Regions from separate parts of the Exiguobacterium sp. s130 genome, predicted to be linked through region 3. Evidence: predicted binding sites of a transcription regulator. Region 3 holds the regulator's gene; each other region holds the start of a gene.
What was found. Region 3 encodes Rex, which represses fermentation and respiration genes when NADH is low (regulators of the CRP and FNR family bind a similar motif). Its sites were predicted from a motif close to TTGTGAAATATTTCACAA; they were not measured.
Positions count from the first base shown of each region.

Region 1: a site for Rex is predicted at 1,806-1,823, ahead of HZS85_RS07405 (cytochrome ubiquinol oxidase subunit I). Genes of this name have one in related genera too.
Region 2: a site for Rex is predicted at 4,543-4,560, ahead of HZS85_RS13320 (cytochrome C oxidase subunit II). Genes of this name have one in related genera too.

Region 1 covers NZ_JACSNI010000002.1:670,893-677,712, forward strand. Annotated here, with positions in the region: gene HZS85_RS07400 (cytochrome d ubiquinol oxidase subunit II) at 1-277, opposite strand, end outside; gene HZS85_RS07405 (cytochrome ubiquinol oxidase subunit I) at 290-1,687, opposite strand; gene HZS85_RS07410 (N-acetyldiaminopimelate deacetylase) at 1,922-3,034, opposite strand; gene HZS85_RS07415 (transcriptional regulator CcpC) at 3,018-3,908, opposite strand; gene HZS85_RS07420 (disulfide bond formation protein B) at 3,974-4,369, shown strand; gene HZS85_RS07425 (FAD-dependent oxidoreductase) at 4,439-5,710, opposite strand; gene nadE (ammonia-dependent NAD(+) synthetase) at 5,826-6,644, opposite strand; gene HZS85_RS07435 (BsuPI-related putative proteinase inhibitor) at 6,678-6,820, opposite strand, start outside.
Region 2 covers NZ_JACSNI010000005.1:153,107-159,926, reverse strand. Annotated here, with positions in the region: gene liaF (cell wall-active antibiotics response protein LiaF) at 1-443, shown strand, start outside; gene HZS85_RS13340 (sensor histidine kinase) at 440-1,465, shown strand; gene HZS85_RS13335 (LuxR C-terminal-related transcriptional regulator) at 1,462-2,091, shown strand; gene HZS85_RS13330 (b(o/a)3-type cytochrome-c oxidase subunit 1) at 2,191-3,882, opposite strand; gene HZS85_RS13325 (cytochrome c oxidase subunit II) at 3,884-4,354, opposite strand; gene HZS85_RS13320 (cytochrome C oxidase subunit II) at 4,367-4,480, opposite strand; gene HZS85_RS13315 (Crp/Fnr family transcriptional regulator) at 4,713-5,420, opposite strand; gene HZS85_RS13310 (CDP-glycerol glycerophosphotransferase family protein) at 5,584-6,738, opposite strand; gene tagD (glycerol-3-phosphate cytidylyltransferase) at 6,791-6,820, opposite strand, start outside.
Region 3 covers NZ_JACSNI010000001.1:7,498-14,317, reverse strand. Annotated here, with positions in the region: gene HZS85_RS00105 (S8 family serine peptidase) at 1-2,363, opposite strand, end outside; tRNA gene HZS85_RS00100 (tRNA-Ala) at 2,586-2,661, opposite strand; gene tatC (twin-arginine translocase subunit TatC) at 2,766-3,545, opposite strand; gene HZS85_RS00090 (twin-arginine translocase TatA/TatE family subunit) at 3,553-3,750, opposite strand; gene HZS85_RS00085 (redox-sensing transcriptional repressor Rex) at 3,750-4,409, opposite strand; gene HZS85_RS00080 (ATP-binding cassette domain-containing protein) at 4,577-6,478, shown strand; gene HZS85_RS00075 (hypothetical protein) at 6,478-6,820, shown strand, end outside.

The DNA of each region.
Region 1 (6,820 bases), on a different contig from region 3:
GAACAATTGACGCTGGTACGAGTAGTGCCGTACCGAAATAGTAAGCGGAGTCTGGGAAGAACCCAACTAGTCCTACGAAGAAGAATACGAAGAAGACATTCGTTACCTCCCAAACAGGAGAGAGGTAACGAAGAATCAATCGATTCGTCAGATGATCCCGCTTCGTATATTTTGAATAAAAGGCGTAAAATCCAGCACCGAAGTCAATTGAGGCAACGATGAGATATCCGTACAGGAAAGTCCAAAGGACCGTGATCCCTAGTGTTTGAACGTCCAAATCGTTCCCTCCTTACTTGTTATCATCCACGAACATTGCTTCACCGCGTGCATGGTGGTTTTCAGCAAGTTCTTGAAGTTCTTTTCCAACCGTGTTTTTCTTAAACATCCGTAATAAGACGACCGTACAAATCGTGCCAAGCAACAAGTACAATGCACTGAATAAAATGAGCATCGGACCAACCGCTGTTGAAGTCGTCGCCGCGTCCGCTGTTCGCATGATACCGTAAAGCGTCCAAGGTTGACGACCAATCTCAGCGTACATCCATCCCGCTTCGATTGAAATCATCGCTAACGGACCACCGATGAACACCCCTCGTAAAATCCACTTATTATATGGATTCAATTTTTTCAATCGGAATGCCAAGATGAACAAAGCAGAGATAGCAGTCAAGTACATCCCAATCGATACCATGATATCAAAGAAATAGTGGACGATCAGTGGTGCTTGATCTTCTTTTGCGAATTCGTTTAAACCGATGACTTCCGTATTCGGAGCCCCACCTGCAAGAATTGAGAGCGCATATGGGATTTTGACGGCTCCTTTGATTTCATAACTGCCGTCTTCTTGCTGATCAAGTATCCCACCAAAAATCAATTCTGCTTCATTTGTCGTATCAAAATGCCATTCCGCAGCTGCTAGTTTTTCTGGCTGGTATTTCGCTAAATATTTCCCTGAGAAGTCACCGACAAGTGCTGTCGAGAACGCGAAAATCAGACCAGCCATGACAGTGAGACGAAGAGCTTTCTTATGATATGCCGTCTCTGCTGCTGAGAGTGTCTTTTTGCGAAGCAAATGGAACGCCGCGATTGCTGCCAAGATAAAGGCAACAGTCAAGTAAGCTGAAACGATGACGTGTGTCGCCTTCGTCGGTGTCGCTGTATTAAACATTGCTTTTAATGGTTCGATTTGCGTCAACGTACCATTAACGATCTTAAATCCTTCTGGTGAGTTCATGAAGGAGTTGACTGTCGTGATGAAGAACGCTGATGCTGTCGCACCAATGACGACTGGAATCCCAATCAACCAGTGCAACCACGGATTTTTGAACCGGTCCCACGTATACAAGTAAATACCAAGGAAAATCGCTTCAAAGAAGAACGCGAACGTCTCCATAAATAGTGGCAGAGCAATTGTTTGACCCGCTACTTGCATGAGTGACGGCCAAAGTAATGATAGTTGCAAGCCGATTGCCGTCCCTGTTACGACACCGACCGCTACGGTAACGACGTATCCACGCGTCCACCGTCTTGCTAATAAGATATAATCTGGATCTTTGCGTTTCAGACCGATGAATTCAGCTGCCAGTACCATGAGCGGTACTCCGACACCAATCGTCGCGAAAATAATATGAAACGCTAGTGTGAGCCCTGTCAACAATCGACTGAGCACTACGGGATCATTGAACATGTATTTAGCCCCCTCTTCCTAAAACATACTTCTCTATATGGTCTATAACCGTATCATAGAGAACATAACCCTTTGTGTCTGTTTATAATGTTTGATGTAACAAATTGTTCACATATACACGTGATTTTTTTCACAAAATGTTCGAAAACTCTTATTCCTACATATATTAAAAACTTTCCCATTCCTGAATTCGAAAGGGAAAGCTTTATATCCTTTATTATTTCATAAAAACTTTTAAACATACTCTCGGAAATAATGGTCAAGTAAATCAATGACAAAAGAAATGGCTGATTCATCCGGGTTTAATGTTGGTTGATGCAAACCAGATGTCGGATTATCGACGCCGAGCCAGAACATCATCCCTGGGATCTCTTTCAGCATGAAACCAAAATCTTCCCCTGTCATCGCCGCGTCACATTCGATATAGTTGGCATTCATCTTGACGAATGATGAGAATTTATCCACGATTTGCCGGTCGTTGACGACTTCATAATAGCGATTACCGAATTGCAGATCGATTTTAACACCAAACGAAGCTTCGATTCCTCGAATGATGTCACGGACACGACGTTCGAGTTTTTCCATGTCTTCGCCGTTTAGCGCACGCATCGTTCCGTCAAGAACCGCTCTACCAGCAATGACATTCTCACGAATACCTGCATCCACTTTCCCAATCGTGATGACACTACAATTCATCGGATTAATGGATCGACTGACGATCGTTTGCAATTGCATGATCAAGGCTGCTTGCGCAACAACTGTATCAATCGTCAAATGAGGAAAAGCCGCATGACCACTTTGACCATAGATCGTGATATGAACTTCTCGAGCACTCGCGAACAGTACGCCTGGACGACTAGCAATCGTACCGACTGGATATTCCGGTGCAACGTGAAGACCATACATCTCACTCGGACGATATTTTTCAAATAACGGACTTTTAATCATCGGCTCCGCCCCGCCCGGTCCTTCTTCTGCCGGTTGGAATAAAAAGACGACATCATCCATGACTGGTAGTTCAACGATCCGTTTCATCAACCCTAAAGCAATCGAGGCATGCATGTCATGACCACATGCATGCATGAACCCTGGGTGTTCTGAGCAATACGGAAGCCCTGTCGCTTCTTCAATCGGTAACCCATCAATATCTGCGCGATACCCGATCGTTCGGTTTCCAGTCAATCCTTTCACTCGAACGAAAACACCCGTTTCGAACGTGTCATATGTGACACGATCTGGCGGATATGCACGAATTTGTTCCAATATAAAAGCTTGCGTCTTAAATTCCTTGAACCCGGGTTCCGGTATTTTATGAAGCGCGCGCCGCATTTCAATGGCGTATTCCATCTGACTGACTTCCTCCTTCTTCTTTTACGATGTCCCAAAAAGCTTGGACTTGTTTTAATTCAAGCATCGACTCCGTGGACAAGATCCAAGTATCTCGCTTCAGTACTTTTCCGGATGATGTCTTCAACGGAAGCTGCATGACTTCATTCGATTGCTGAATCGTCGACTCAGGTAAGATCGCAAAACCGATGCCATGTAACGCCATCTGTTTGCATGTCTCGATTTGGTCGACGACCAGTGTCCGAGATGGGGGACTTGCGAACCGATCTTGCCACCACTCTAAAATTTCTTGATAGTACGTCGAATCACTTTTGAACTGGATGAACGGGCGATCCGTCACACGCAATTGTTCAATCGACGTCAACTCACTATCAACTAGATAGAGCGGGTCTGAAAAAAGGCGCTCTTTAACACCTTTCCAGTCCGGGTTTCCACGAATGATCCCGATATGAAAGTGTTCCTCTAACATATGACGCATCATCTCACTTGACCATCCGGTGACCAACTGGACACGCACATGCGGATAACGCTCGACGAATCGTTTTAAGACACGGGGAAGCCAATATTGCCCCATGATGGAGGCGACAGCAATTCGAAGTGTTCCATACACGGCTCCCTCTTCTGCTGTCAATTCACTTTTTAGTTCCAGTTCCTTCCGATTCATCTCTTTTGCGAGACCAATCACTTTTTCTCCTTGCGGTGTGATGCTTAAGCCACGCGATGAACGAATGAATAGTTTGGTTCCCCAGCGTCTCTCAATCGCAACAAGACGTTGACTAAGCGCAGGTTGTGAAACGAATAATCGTTCAGCAGCTCGCCTCATATTCAATTCTTCCGATAAAGTGATCAACATTTCCATTTCCGACACTTGCAATGTGAGATTCGACTCCTCATGATATAAGATGGCATTAGTTTAACACGTTAGAAAGGACGATACATATGACACGCTATCATTTTATGTTCATCATCTCAACGATTGCAACGCTTGGCAGTCTCTATTTTAGTGAAATTCGTGGATTCATCCCTTGCCCTCTCTGTTGGTGGCAACGACTATTCATGTATACGACAGCCTTTTATTTACTTATTTCCTTATTCCGGTCGAAAACGATCGATCCACTCTTTGTACGCCTATATGTGCTTGCCGGCTTTGGTGTCGCCTTGTACCATGTCATCCTTGAGCGTTTACCCGATGGCGAAGCGTTATGTTCGAGTGGCTGTCTCATCAAATGGGTCAACTATTTCGGTTTCTTGACGATTCCGATGATGAGTCTCATTGCCTTTACATTACTATTAATTCTGGCGTTCTATCCAGCACGTTCGAACAATGAAGCGTAAGATATGAATCTTTGGTCAATACAAAGAAGGAGAAGTCAATTCGGCTTCTCCTTCTTTCGTCATTTTACATCACGTCCATCGATTGAAAACACTTACGGCGCTTGAGAACGCAAGCTCTGAGAGTTGTCCCGTCCCTTCACACCAGTCTCCGACGAAAGCGACACCTGCATGTCCCGGAATTTGAGTCGCAAGAGGACCTTGCCCCATTTTCCATTTGATTTCTTGTACGACTGCTCGTTTAATCGTTCGTTCTGCAACGATACGTTCTCTCCAGTCTGTGAAATGAACGTCAAGCATCTGTTCGATTCCCTTTCGAACATGTCCGATATAATCAGGATCCTCAAGTCGATCGTGTTCAAGATAAGCGATTGCTTGAAGGACTTGACCATCCTTTGGTGCGAGGCTTGCATCATAATGCGATAAATCCGTGATGAACGCTCGATGCGAACGGTCGTAGATGTATGAATACGGTGTTTGGATATAAGGCTGAAGTCCGAGATCATACACGAAAACTTCGACGGGTTCATGACTCGCATGCGGTGTCACGAATTTTTGGATCGTCGTTGGAGTCGCCATTTTTAAGATTTCACGTGGTGGTACGGCAAAGATGATCCGTTCCACATTCCATTCTTGTTTTTTTCGATCACGTACCAAGAATCCTGTCGTAGTCAATTCGACTGCTGTTATTTTTGTTTTTTTCAAGATCTCTCCGCGGTTCTCTAGGATGATCCGTTCCAATTCCTGTACTAACCCTTGCCAACCCCCTTCGATGTATGAGACAGGCTTTCGCGTCCGAAAAAGCTTTTGATAATACTCGAAATAGACATCTGATGGAATTTTTTCTGGTTCTGCCGTAAAAAAATTCGTTGATGCCAAATCAAGCATCAACTGTGCCACTTGTTCATCGACGCGTTCTGTTTTTAACCATTGCCCGATGGATTGTTGCGGATTCCCTCGTTCGACTCGTAAAATCGTTTTAATAATCTCCCATGTAAAACGTACTTTGTTCGTTCCTTCGATGACTTCTGTTTTCAGTAGTCCCCAGGCATTCGCAGGAACAGCCGTCAAATGACCTGAAAATTCATATTTCGCACGACTCGCTGAAAAATCAAGCCACGTCACTTCGATACCGAGTTGTTTCGTTAATTTGCGAAGAATTGATTGATCGCGTCCATAAATCGCATGGGCACCGTAATTAAATGTAAAGCCCTTTACGGTTTGAGAGGTGGCACGTCCTCCGAGTAATCCAGCATCCCAGAGCGTGACCGGTGTTCCTTGTTTTGCAAATAATGCCGCTGCTGTCAATCCGGATAACCCTCCACCTATGATCCCAATCGTCATACTCTCGCCTCCTCAACCATCGTTTCTCTTCTTTTCCCATAACGACCGGAGAAGAATCGAAGAACATGAAAAAAGACATGATTTCAATCATGAAATCATATCTTCTTATTTTTGATTATGCTTTCCACCATTCATCAAGTGGTGAGACGGGCATATGATGCTTATGTCCAACACGTTTATACTGCGTCTCTAACTTTTCTTGACTTGCTTCTGAAATCGACTTACCTTCCAAATAATCATCAATTTCTTCGTATGTCATTCCGAGTGCCACTTCGTCTGGTAGTGCCGGACGATTTTCTTCAAGGTCTGCTGTCGGAACTTTTTCAATCAAGACTTCTGGGGCGTTCAAGTAACGTAAGAGTTGTTTCCCTTGCCGTTTATTCAGTCCCGTTAATGGCGTTAAATCACATGCACCATCCCCATGTTTCGTGTAGAATCCCGTCACGAATTCGGCTGCATGATCCGTTCCAACGACTAAACAGCCATAATGAGCAGCTAAATCATATTGACTCTTCATTCGTTCTCGCGCTTTCGTATTTCCTTTGCTAAAGTCTGAAAGTTCTGCACCTGTCGCCTCTTCGAATGCCCGCATCGATGCTTCGACCGCTGGTTTGATATTCACACGAAGCGAATGATCCGGTTGAATAAAAGTCAAGGCTGCCTGTGCGTCTGCTTCATCTTGTTGTTCACCGTAAGGCAAGCGGACCGCATAAAATGAGACATCTTGTCCCTCTTCTTTTCGCAACTCTTCAACTGCCAGTTGGCATAGACGACCTGCGAGCGTTGAATCTTGTCCCCCGGAGATGCCTAATACGAATCCCTTCGCCCCTGTATGCTTGAGATACGCCTTCAAGAAGGCTACCCGCTCGTTTACTTCTTGGGCTGGATCAATGATAGGTTTAACGCCTGTTACTTGGATGATTTCTTGTTGCATGAATAAATTCACTCCTTCACATCGTTTTGATCGTCATTTTGAATCAATCATTTGTTGATCCGTCGTTTGTTTTGCATTTGCTCCTTTGAACTGGCGGATTGTCGATACGCGAATTTCCTTGCTATCACCTAAAGAGGAGATCGGTAATTCCACCGTGTACTGTTTCGTTTCGCGTT
Region 2 (6,820 bases), on a different contig from region 3:
TTCTTGTGACACGGCATTCTGTCCGTGAATTTTTGTTTTCACGGATTGCCCCCCATCAATATGAAGAGGAAGGCATCAAGATTCAACCAGCTTACTCCTTCTCAACCCAGGCCGATGCACCGTATGTCTTACAGGACTTAAGTGAACAGTTCATCGTCAAGGATTTAGAAATCGATTTGACGCATGCCTATGTCCCGGAAGGTGAAACATTGATCGTCGTCAGTGGCGTCGTCGGGGACGTCCGGATTCTTTTACCGTCCGGTTATGATTATACGCTCGACACGTCGATCGGCTTCGGAAGCGTCAAGACGGACATCCGCCGTATTCCGACCTTCTTCAATCGACGCATTCAATTCCGAGCACCAGAATATGGTGACGCGACGCGGAAGGTTCGTATTCATGTCATGCTCGGTATTGGCAACGTGGAGGTGTCTTCGATATGAAACGTGATCAATTTCCGCTTGGTGTCATCGCTCTGCAAGTCATGACGGGCTTTTTGACAGCCGTCATGACGACGTTGTTATTCTTAAGTACACGCCAAGTCGATTGGCATGTTCTGTTCGTCCGTCAGCAAGACTTTCCTGTCCTTTTACTCGTCATCGGACTCTCATTACTACTGCCGCTTGCTATCGGTAGCATGCATTATTTTTTCTTGCGTCGTGACTTCAAGCGTGTCACGACTGCCATCATCGAACTGGAGCAAGGAAAAGATGTCACAATTGTTCCCGGTCCCTATTTTCATACGTTGACACGCCTGTCACGAATTGGAAAACGTATTGACGAGCAAGTCGAGACCGTTCAAAAGATCAGCACGCGTCCGCAGCACGTCGAACAGGTACGAATTCAAGCTGTCACCGAAGAACGCAAGCGACTCGCACGTGATTTACACGACTCCGTTTCACAACAACTTTATGCCATCTCGATGATGACGACAGCAGCCAAACAGACGATTTTGTCTCAACCTGAAGCTGCTGCCAAACAAATCGAAATGGTCGAGACGATGGCACAAACGGCACAGTCTGAAATGCGTTCGCTCTTACTTCAACTTCGCCCCGTCGAACTCGAAGGGATGACGTTACAACAAGGACTTTCTCAACTGCTCGAAGAATTATCTAGAAAGCAGTCCACACAATTGAGTTGGAAGTTAGAAGAGATGTCACTCCCACGACAAATCGAAAACGAGTTGTTCCGGATCGTTCAAGAAGGATTAACGAATGCCTTACGTCACGCGAAAGCGTCCCATATGGATATCGAGCTCCGAGAATTCAACGAAACAATTATCCTGAGCATGAATGATGATGGTGTTGGATTTGTTGTTGATGAAAAAAAACTTGCCTCTTATGGCATCAATTCGATGCGAGAACGAACGGCTGAGATGGGTGGAACGATTCGTCTCGTCAGTGTTCCTGGGCAAGGAACCCAAATCGAAGTAAAACTTAGAAAAGATCGGATGGTGCAAGTATGATACGCGTATTATTAGTAGATGACCACGAGATGGTCCGGGCCGGTGTGTCTGCTTTCCTTTCCACACAACCAGACATCGAGGTCGTCGCTGAAGCTTCGGAAGGTCAAGCGGGAGCCTTGCTGGCGCTCGAACACCGACCGGATGTCATCTTGATGGATTTAGTGATGGAGCCAGTTGATGGCGTCGAAGGAACCCGGTTGATCCGCAAAGACTGGCCGGAAGCAAAAATTCTCGTCGTGACGAGTTTTCTTGATGACGAGAAAGTCTATCCTGTCATTGAAGCGGGTGCGATGAGTTACGTTTTAAAGACAGCTAGCGCCTTTGACATCGCAGAAGCGATTCGCAAGACAGCAAACGGTCAATCTGTCATGGCAGCACAAGTGACCGGTAAAATGATGGAACGTCTTCGTCGTCCTACGACACACTTACATGATGATTTAACGGAACGTGAGCAGGAAGTTCTTCAATTGATGGCTCGTGGTATGGCGAACCAAGAGATTGCGGACGAATTATTCATTTCCTTAAAAACCGTCAAAACACATGTCTCGAACATCTTATCAAAACTAGATGTCGTAGACCGTACACAAGCTGTCGTCTATGCCTTCAAGCATAATCTCGTCAAATAAGATTTAGCCCTTCATTACTTATTCTTTAAGCGCATGCCAAAAACCCCGAATCGTCTCTTAGTCAGAGACCGTTCGGGGTTTTGATGTTGTACGAAACGATTACCAAAGCTTCCATCCCGGAGCGCCTGGAGGGGCGTTTTCAATCATATGCCAAATCGGTACTGTGTACGCAAACGCAATCAAAGCGAACGTTACAAAAATCCATAGCTTCCAATTTTCAAAGAAGAGTGGCGTTGCCATCGCCTCTTCTTCCGTTTCAGCAATCGGAAATTCTTCCGTTCCTTTTGGTGTACGAAATGCAAGTTGGAACATCGCATACAAGAACAATAGAATCGAGATGAATAAAATCGTCCCACCAATTGCCATGGCGACATGATATGGAATCCAGTCAGCGACGATCGAATCTTTGAAGTAGGCGGCAGGACCCGTCCGTCGTGGATTACCGAGTAGACCTGAGATATGCATTGCTGTCGACATGAAGAGCATTCCGATCGTCCAGGCAGCCGTTTGAATAAGCCCAAGACGATTCATTGCCGCTGTTAACGTTCGACCACGTAAGAGCGGGACAAGCCAATAGGCTGTTCCGAAGAACGTCAGTGCCACAGCGGCACCGACCGTGATATGAAAGTGTCCCGTAACCCACAATGTGTTGTGAACGATGATGTTTAGTTGATGGGATGCGTTGATGACACCACCTGCACCTGCAGGAATGAAGAACAACATCCCGATGAACGGTGCAAGGAACCGGACATCGCGATACGGCATTTTTTTCACCCAACCAAATACCCCGGTCGCCCCTTTCCGACGACCCGCCAACTCAAAAGTCGCAAACATCGAGAAGGCTGTCATCAATGATGGAATGATGACGAGGAACGTCAAAACGACTTGGACATACTTCCAAAAAGCAGAAATCCCCGGCTCTAACAATTGATGGTGAAAACCAACCGGGAACGAAAAGAGGAGGAACAATAAAAATGACATACGTGCTAACGCGTCAGAAAAAACCTTTCCACCAACGATTTTCGGGATGACTGTATACCAGACGATGTAGGCAGGTAACAACCAGAAATAGACGAGTGGATGACCAAAGTACCAAAATAGCGTCCGGGATAGCTCGATTCCGACCTTATCCGTCCAACCAAGGGATAAGGGAAGGAGCTGAAAGAGAATCGTCGCTGCTACTCCGAGTGTCGCAACCACCCATAATAAGGCAGTCATAATACTCATGTATGCTTGAAGTGGTGGATGAACGCCAGGGTGTTCCCGTTTATAATCAGCATACATACGGAACATGGCACCAGAAGCAATCCACGTTCCGACGACGAAGATGACGAGTCCAATATAAAATACTGGATGTGCCTTGAGTGGTGCATAGAATGTATAGAGGACGGAAGCTTCTCCTGCAAGTACCATCCATGTGACGAGGATGACACCAAGGATCATGAACCAGAATCCAACCCACCCGAGACGTCGAGGAAAGTCTTCGAACCGTCCAAAGGATTGACCTAAAAATGAAAACAGTAATCCAAATATGAATAATGTCGTAAAGACGATCGCAAGCATTAACCCGTGGGCAGTGAGAAGCTCATAGTAGCCGACTCCAGCAATTTCTGGAATGACACCTGTCCGCACCATCGTTTGCAACAATCCACATAAACCACCAATCAATAAGGCAACGAGTGAAAAACTAACATGTGCGAAAGCGAGCTTCGCTTCCTTAATTCCGATGACGGTAGCAGGCAGACCACGCTCCATCTCGAACTGTCTTAATTTTTTTGAAATGGCATTCATCTTATTCCACCACCTTGATTTTGGTTGCCATCATATGATGACCCGATCCACAGTATTCATTACAGACGACCAAATACTCGCCAGCTTCCTTGAATGTATATTCAATGGAATTGATATGACCAGGAACGACCATCATATTGACATTCGTCTTGACAATTTCAAAGCCATGGACGACATCTTTTGATGTCACCAAAAAATCAACCGTTGCCCCTTTGGGAATGACCATATCTTTTGGTGTGAATTGGAACGCTTGTGCGACGATGATCGCTTCGTATCGGTCGTCATCGATTTTTTTTAGTCCTGGCTTGTCGAATGGTTTCGTTTGATCAACTTTCGTCGGATCAATCAATGTTGCATCGGATGGCGGTTGATTTCCGGATGCAAAAGCGGATACGCCGATGATGGTTAAAAAGACGCCAAGCATCACTGCTCCAAAAATCAGCCAGATTTTTTCTAGACGATGAATATGCATTGTGACTCCCCCTTACCGTGATAAGAATAATAGAAAGATTGAGCTCCACATCCCAATGATGATACCTGCTACGATCAGGACGGCAATAAATGTTCCTTTGAGGTTTGATTCTGATTTTTGGTCCATGGTGATTACTCCTCTCCTGCTTTGAACTTGTCTTTATTGTAAGAATTCAGCAAGTTTGAAAACTGTGATATATATCACTTCAAATGTGAAGAATCCGCACTTTTCTTTCTAAAAACACACAGAAAGTTCACATCTGAACAAGAGAAGGAGGCACGACTCATCTACAAAAAAAACAATCCATACACGAGACAGAAAATTCTGCTTCACGTTTGAATTGTTTGTACACTATCTATTAAATTCGACAAACACCTGCTGGGCATCCTTCACAATGACACAGATCACGCAGATATTGTGCATCATGAATGATGATTTCTTTTGGCGTCATCGAAATGACACCTTCTTTTTTCCACTGGGAGAACATCCGGTTGACCGTTTCACGCGGTGCGCCAATCAATTGACCAAACTCCCCATCGGATGGACGTTTTGCAAGACGGTAGGTTTCTCCTACTTGTTCCCCTTCCATCGCGATGAGACGAAGTAACGTCGAAGCTAACGCGCCCGGTTTTCCGAACAATAGCAAGTCGCGCAATTTAGTCTCCGTCTGTTTCCGCATCAATGCTTGCCACCGCATGATCTCAAGCGCAAAAGTACCATCCTTTCTCATGAGTTCCTCTAATTTTTCTTTTGTGAGGAAACCGATGATACTATCCTCCATCGTCTCGATACTGTATGAACTCGGAAAAGCTTCTCCTACATCAAATTCACCAAATAGATCCCCTTTGAAATATAAGAACATGAGTAATGGACTGCCTTTTTTCGTCAACTTCGATAGTTTGACGCCTCCTTGTTTCACATAAAACAACTTGTCGTTCATTTCCCCTTCCCAACAGACGATGGAATCCTTTTTGAACGTCGTTTCCGTCATGAAGCTTTCTAGTAACGTTCTTGTCTCAGGTGATAAGATGAACGTATTCGCTTCAGTCGTTCCACAAGTCAGCATATCCATTTCTCCTCTCCTTTTCTTCTGCTTTTAGTATAGAACATCACAGTTCAAAAGAATGGATTTTCAAAAGATTGTCAAACTTTGTTCAATGTTTCACATTAATTTTAAAAAAGTATCTGACGACCGCTTTCTAAAACTAAAGCAATCGTCAGATATAGTATCACATACCTGTTCCGTAATAATGATGAACGATTCGTTCAACTGCTTGACCTGGTGGGTGATCATACCAACTTGTTTGGAATTCCTGCATGTGCTGACGGCACTCTTCAAGTATCGCGTCAGACACGATCCACTCCATCAATTGCGCCATCTGCTCCGTCTGTCGCACCGGTAATGGTTTCGGATACTGATCGACAAGTCCTGGTAGTTGTCGATATGTGTCGATGTCCGGTGTGTATAAGAACGTTGGAATCTCAAGAAGACAGCTTTCAAATGGAATCGACGAATAGTCGGTCACCAGAACATCCGTGATGAGCAAATAATCATTAATCTGATACGTGTCATCCACAAGATGTATGTGGGCGGAACGATAGGTCGAAAGCGCTCGGATCGTCGGATGTAACTTAACAAGAATCGTCCATCCCGCTTGAGCAAGTCGTTCGAACTGTTGAATCGTGTGATCTTCCGTTCCTTTATATTCGCGGTAAGTCGGGGCATACAATAGAATCCGGCGGTCGGGTTTTACATAACGTTCTTTTAAATCAAGTGCCCGATGTTCCCGCTGAACCTCATCATACCAATAATCTGTCCGCGGCATGCCGAACGGTTTAAAATGAGATCGTTTTAAATCATGCGGTGCCATGAATTGTGTCGCACAACGCATCCCCGGCACGATGAAATCACCATATTCCTGATAGACACGTCGAAAACGATTTCGTACCCGTTCTGATACGAACAGACTTTTGGAGGAGGTCAGTCCAAACTGCTTTAATGTTCCTGCCGCATGCCATAGCTGGATACGTCGTGTTCCTCGTCGCGTTGTTGCGACACTAAATTCTGCGACATAATTATCGACGAAGACCGTCCGGGAGGTCGCAAGCAAATATGCCAACCGAACGAATCGTAAACGACGAAAGCGAAGAGTCCGATCTGACTTCCACAGATCCGGCTGCTTCATGAAATGATGATCGTATACCAGATACCGTTTCTCATTTGGCAATTCCTGCGCCAAGCGATCATTAACAGGTTTTGCGTTATCCCCATATGTCATCCAAAATAAAGTGACGGGTCGAAGCGGTAACCACCGAAAGACACCATAACAAATACGAAACAACAATAAATAGACCCATACGATTCCTTCTCTAACCACTTTCATCCTGCCCTTCTACGAAGAAAGACCGCACGTCGTCGTGTGGTCTCCTCTTCAATCACTTCGAAGCTAATTCCGTTTTAATCTG
Region 3 (6,820 bases):
ACTTGTTCAAGCGGAAGCTCGTTCGCCCAGTCAGTCGTGTTCTTCAAATCGACTGACACGCTGACTTTCGTTGAGCTCTTCGGATTAATCGAGACTGAACTCGCTTTCTTCGAGCCGACTGCAAATGAGATCGGGTATGTGCCTATGTTGGCATCTACCGTACCAATCGTTCCTTTTTTGAAGATTCCATTTGCTTCAAGGAAGTTCGATCCTTGTGCACCGAGATCTGATTGAACCGTTCCCGCTAGCTTATACGTCACTTTTTCATTGCTGTAGTTTTTTAAATCAAGCGTGAATGTGAACTTCTCGCCGACTTCCTTCAAGGATGCCTTGCCTTCACCTGACTTTGTCTCTGTGATGACGACTGGTGTCTTCATCGCAGCACGAAGATCCATCAGTCCAGCTCCCTCACGACGTGGGGAGTAGAAGTTGCCTGTTTTCAGTTCTGCGTTGTATTTTCCTTGATCGAGTTGCGGACGCGATGTATTCATCAAGATGTTTTTGGCGAGTTTAACGCGTGTTGCACCAGTGACTTTGAAGTCCTTCGCAATCCGTTGCATGACGAGTGCTGTTCCACCAGCGACGTGTGGTGCTGCCATCGATGTACCGCTCATGACGCCATACTCGTTATCATTAAGCGTCGAATAGATTTTCCCACCTGGTGCCGTGATTTCTGGCTTGAAGTCAAGGCTTGGCGTGACACCCCATGACGTGAAGTCAGACATTTGTCCTGCGACCGGGTTATCGGTTGAGACCGCTTTTCCGTCAAATGTCACTGCGATTGCCTTGCCTTCTTTTGCTTTTGCTTCGAGATCATTCCCGTCCGCGATGCTAAGCGTGACGAGTGGAATCGTCGGATTGTTGAGCGCCATGCTGACGTAATCCCCGTGATCGACTCGACCGCGGACGATGACACCTGCTGCCCCTTGCTTCTCAGCTTCTGCTTGGATCATACCGTAGTTGAAACCACCGTTACGCACGACGAAGACGACTTTCCCTTTGACGTCTTTACCTTCATAGTTCGAAGCTTGACCGTCACCGACATACACGACATCCTTCTTCTCTTTATCGAAGACGGCAATCGGATTCGGCGAATCTTGTTTTTGGTATGCCAAATAACCGGCATCCTGACCGTCGATCGTCAGCGCCATGCCTTCAAGCGTCAATTTCGTATTTTCGAGTGACGCGACTTGGAGCGCCTGGCTCGTCAATCCTGGTGCACCAACGACACCGATATCCGGGTTTGCTGTATATGGATTACCCGCACCATGACCTGCAAACGCCGAGTTACCAGCAGAGATCGCACACAAGATACCGTTGTTCATCGCGTTGACGATTGCGCGTTGTTCTGGAGCATCTGAATTGACGAACGATGCCGTCGAACCGAGACTCATGTTGATGACATCGGCTCCGAGTGCAATCGCATCATCGATCGCTTTAATGTAGATATCGCTGAATGTCGATGGCATTCCTGGATCGTTTCCGAAGACTTTCATCGCGAGGAGCTGTGTTTCCGGCGCGACCCCTTTGATACCACCGTTTGCTTCATCGCCGTTTGCTCCGACCGTACCTGCGACGTGCATCCCGTGCATCGATGCCCCCGCACCTAAGTCACGGATTTCGCTGTCGTGATCGGCATAGTTATAGCCGTACGGTACTTTTTCCGTGAAATACTTTCCTTTTAAACCTTTTGTTTCTTTCGCACTCTCGACCTTCGAAGAGGTTAAATCCACCTTTGTCTCTGGACTCAAGACCATGTCTTTGTGCGATGGATCAATCCCCGTATCGATGACCGCGACGACGGTTCCTTCCCCTTTAAAGCCATAGTCCTGCCACGTTTCCTTCGCATTGACCATGTCCTTGCTGTACAGCATGTCTGGCTTGGCACCTTTATCGACGGTTGGGCGCGCATATTCGTGCGCGATATGTACACTTTTGACTCCTTCGAGTTGTTTGATATCTTCGATGTCACCGAACTTCACTTCACCACTGAATCCATTGATGACGGTTGTGAAGCTTTCTTTATATGTAACAGGAATCGCCTTTTTAGCGATAGCTGACTTGACTGATTTTTGGACGCTGACGAGTCGATCCTTGATCGATTCCTTTTCGGCATTGCTCAATGTGCTATACCGCTTGTTTTGAGATTGGGCGATTTGAATCGCCGGTTTTTGTTCCATCTCGATGACGACTCGGACTTTATCCGATTGTTTGTAGTTCTTTTCTTGTCCCGATTTCTTCAGTGAGAGCGCCTGCGGTTTTTGACCCGTCGCTTTGTCTTGCGAGGACAGTGCACCTTGCGCACTGACTAGATTGGAAGACGTCATTAAGACGGCTGCCATAAGTGCAATCTTCTTCTTCATGCGTTCGTTTCCCCTTTTCTGTAAAACCATAGTAGTAATACTAATAAAACAGTTTAACGAAAATTCTGTATTTTTAGTTTAATGAAGTTAATGGAAATAAACAATTTATATTTGTCTATTTTTTTAATTTTTTTCTTTTTGGTGACATTTTATATTTGGAAGGAATTTAACTGGGAACATAAAAAAACTCCTCGAGCACTCGAGGAGTTGAACGTATGAACTTGGTGGAGACTATCGGGATCGAACCGACGACCTTTTGGCTGCCAGCCAAACGCTCTCCCAGCTGAGCTAAGCCCCCATGAATTATCTTCAGTATACGCATCGCTAACTGCTTTATCAATATAAACATAACGCTTTCATAAAAAAGAATTCCTCCCGAAATGGCTGGAAGGAATTCACGATTCATTTATTCAATTCACGCATCAAATCCGCCTGTCGTTCAAGCTCTGCCTGTTGCTCGAGGATCAAGACCTTTTTATACGTCCGCGCGGAAATCAAGATACTGATTTCATAGAGAACGAACAACGGCACTGAGATCATCAAGTGTGACGTCACGTCCGGCGGTGCGATCAATGCCGCAACGACGAACAGCGCGAAATACGCATATTTTCGATTCTTTCGCATGAAATATGGCGTCACAAGACCAAGACGTGTCAGGAACATCGTCACGACCGGCAATTGGAAGAGAAGACCAAACGGCATCGTCAACCGGATCAAGAAACTGAAGTAGTTTTCGACCCCGATGACTTGCTCGATCCCCAATTCTTTCCCGAGATCCGTTGAGACTTCGAGCAAGAAGGGAAGCAACCAGAAATACGAGAAGGCTACACCAGCCAAAAATAGAAAGAAGATGACTGGAATATACGTCAGTGTTGCTTTTTGTTCCTTTTCATAAAGCCCTGGTCGGACAAATGCCCACAGTTGATACATCCAGAACGGTGACGCTAAAATCAGCGCGATGATGAACGCAAGATTCAAATACAACATTAAAGGATCGGCGACGTTGAAGGCATTTAATCCGATACCGAGCTCTTTTAAGTCCGCTTGCAGAAAACGGACGAGCGGTCGAACGAGCGGAAATGCGACAGCGAACAGGACGACGACGATGAGGAGCGACCAGACAATCCGCTTACGCAGTTCGTCTAGGTGCGACGTCATGCTTTGTTCTTGATCAACCGTCATGATTCAATCACTTCTCTTTCGGTTCGTCCTTTTTATCGTCGTCCATGATGCCGTTCGTGGCATTCTTGAACTCTTTCAATGTTTGACCGGCAGCACGACCGAATTCCGGCAACTTCTTCGGTCCGAAGATGATCAACGCGACGACAGCAATTAATCCGATACTCGCAGGTCCGATACCTAACGTGAGCGGGATAAGGTTTTCCATTATAATTTCACTCCTTCAGCTGATTGCGAATAATGCTTCATGAAATAAACTAACGACTGCAACTCGATCGATAAATCGATGTGATGAACCCGAACGCTCGCTGGCACGTTCAACCGTGCAGGCGTAAAGTTCAGAATGCCTGTCACACCATACTCGACTAACTCATCCGCTACTGACTGTGCGAACTGGGATGGAACCGTCAAGATGGCGACATCGACCTGATTCGCTTCGATTTGTTCTTTCATGTCCGAAACATGATAGATTGGAACGTCATGCGTCGTTGTTCCGACCTTCTCTTCGTCCGCATCAAACGCAACGACTATCCGAGTACTATTATTCTTTAAAAAGTTATAATTTGCAAACGCTGTTCCGAGATGACCGACCCCGATTAAGGCAACATTCGTCACCTCATCTTGATTCAAGGTTTTGCGGAAAAACGTTAAGAGATGTTGAACGTTATATCCATACCCCTTCTTCCCTAGTGCCCCAAAGTAGGAAAAATCGCGACGAATCGTTGCTGAATCAACCTTCACCGCCTCGCTTAACTCAGCAGAAGAGACGCGGAGCTTGCCTGAATTGTATAAACTTTGGATGAAGCGATAATATAGCGGCAACCGTTTTGCTGTCGCTTGTGGAATTTTTGTGTCTGATCCATTCATCCTGCAGTTCCCCCTTCGGCCACATCCATCGTGGCACCCAAATCTTTGCAAAAAGCTTTCTACTCTCCTTGATTGTAAACCACTTCACATAGAGTCACAAATAATATATTCCGCAGGACCTCGCGCTTTTGTTCGTGATAGACTAAAGGGTGGAAGGATGGATGGAAATGATACTCTTACAAGTCAACCAACTCTCGAAATCATTCGGCGTCGAGCCGATTTTAGAAAATATCAAATTGGAAGTACAAGAGCGCGACCGAATTGCGCTCGTCGGTCGAAATGGTGCCGGTAAATCAACCTTGCTCAAAATCATCGCTGGTGAACTCAGTCATGACTCGGGCGATATCATGAAAGGTAAAGATGTCAAAATCGGCTATCTCGCGCAAGACAGTGGTCTCGAATCGAATGAGACGATCTGGAACGAGATGCTGACCGTCTTTGAACATCTGCAAGAACAAGAACGGACACTGCGCCGGATGGAAATCGAGATGGGCATGGAGCACATCTTGAACGACCCGGTCGCTTACGATCGACTTCTGAAGACGTACGATCAAGCACAACATGACTTCTCAGAAGCAGGTGGTTATCAGTTCGAAGCGAATATTCGCTCCGTCCTGCACGGCATGCGCTTTTATCCAGACGATTACTCACGCCGGATCCAGACATTGTCCGGAGGTCAACGGACACGGCTCGCCTTAGCGAAGATGCTCCTGCAAGCACCAGAGCTTCTCATTCTCGATGAACCGACGAACCATCTGGATATCGATACGCTCGCTTGGCTTGAAAGTTACCTCGGTGGTTATCGTGGTGCCGTTCTGATCGTCTCGCACGATCGGTACTTCCTCGATCAAGTCGTCAATGTCGTCTATGAGCTCTCTCGTAATGTCTGTCGTAAGTTCACGGGGAACTATACGAAGTACCTCGAGCAAAAAGCGGCATTGTACGATCAAGAAATGAAACAGTTCGAACAGCAGCAAGAAGAAATCGCGAAGATGCAGGATTTCATTCAACGAAACATCGCTCGGGCGACAACGACAAAGCGTGCTCAAAGCGTTCGAAAACGGCTCGAGAAGGTGGACCGGCTCGACCGACCAGATGGAGATGAACGCAGTACGGTCCTCTCCTTCCCAATCGAAAAACAGAGCGGGAATGACGTTCTTCAAGTCAATCAATTGGCAATCGGTTACGAAGAAGCTGTCTCAAAAGACATCACGTTTCGCTTGCAACGCGGCGAATCACTGGCACTCGTCGGACCGAACGGAATCGGGAAGTCGACGCTCTTAAAAGTCCTCGTCGGTCGTTTACGTCCTCTCTTCGGTGATTTCCGTTTTGGCACCGGCGTCTCGATCGGGTATTACGATCAAGAGCAAGCAGAACTCAATGACCGGAATCGTGTCATCGATGAGATTTGGAACGAATGGCCACTGATGCGCGAACAAGAAGTCCGTTCTGTGCTCGGACAATTCCTGTTCAGCGGCGACGATGTCTTCAAGATTGTCCATGAATTGTCCGGTGGCGAACGCGGACGTCTCGCGCTCGCAAAACTGAAACTCCGGAAGACGAACGTCCTCATCCTTGACGAGCCAACGAACCACTTGGATCTGGATTCGAAGATGGTCCTTGAGAACGCTCTCGTCGACTATGAAGGTACGCTACTCTTCGTTTCCCATGACCGGTACTTCATCGATCGGATCGCGACACGCGTCATCGAGATGAGTGAAGCTGGTGTGACAGAATACCTCGGCGATTATTCGTACTACACAGAGAAGAAGGCTGAACAAGAAGAAATCGCTCGCCTTGAAGCCGAAGAGGCAAAAGCGGCAAAAGTCACGGCATCGAAGACGATCGACAAAGAAGCACAGAAAGAAGAAAAAAAACGCCGTCAGCAAATCGAACAACTCGAACAAGATATTGAACGGCTCGAACAGCGTTCAGCGGAAATCGAACAGTTGCTTTGCGAACCGGAAGTTTTTAATGATATTCCAAAAGCGACAGCGTTATCTGCGGAACGAGACCAGATCGATGTCGATCTACTTGAATTGATGGAACGATGGGAGAACCAACACTGATGCGAACGAAAAGCTTTTTCATCAACCTGATTCAAGGACTGTTATCCGGTATTCTTTATTTCGTTCCGATGTATGCGGACTACGTGTCCGCCTTCATCCGCCCGGATGCCTTTAATGCTGCTCTTCCTTTGTTCCTTCTGATTTCTTGCATGATCGGACTTGTCATCCAGACATGGAGCGGTCTTCTCGTCAGTCTACTCTCTGGACTATGTTGTACGCTTCTAACGACACAACTGTTCGTCGAACTCAATGATCCATTGATCATATCCTATTATGGTAGCGTCACTCCCTTGACTGCCTTTTTGATCAGTTGTGTCGGGGTTTGGGCGCTGGCAATCATTT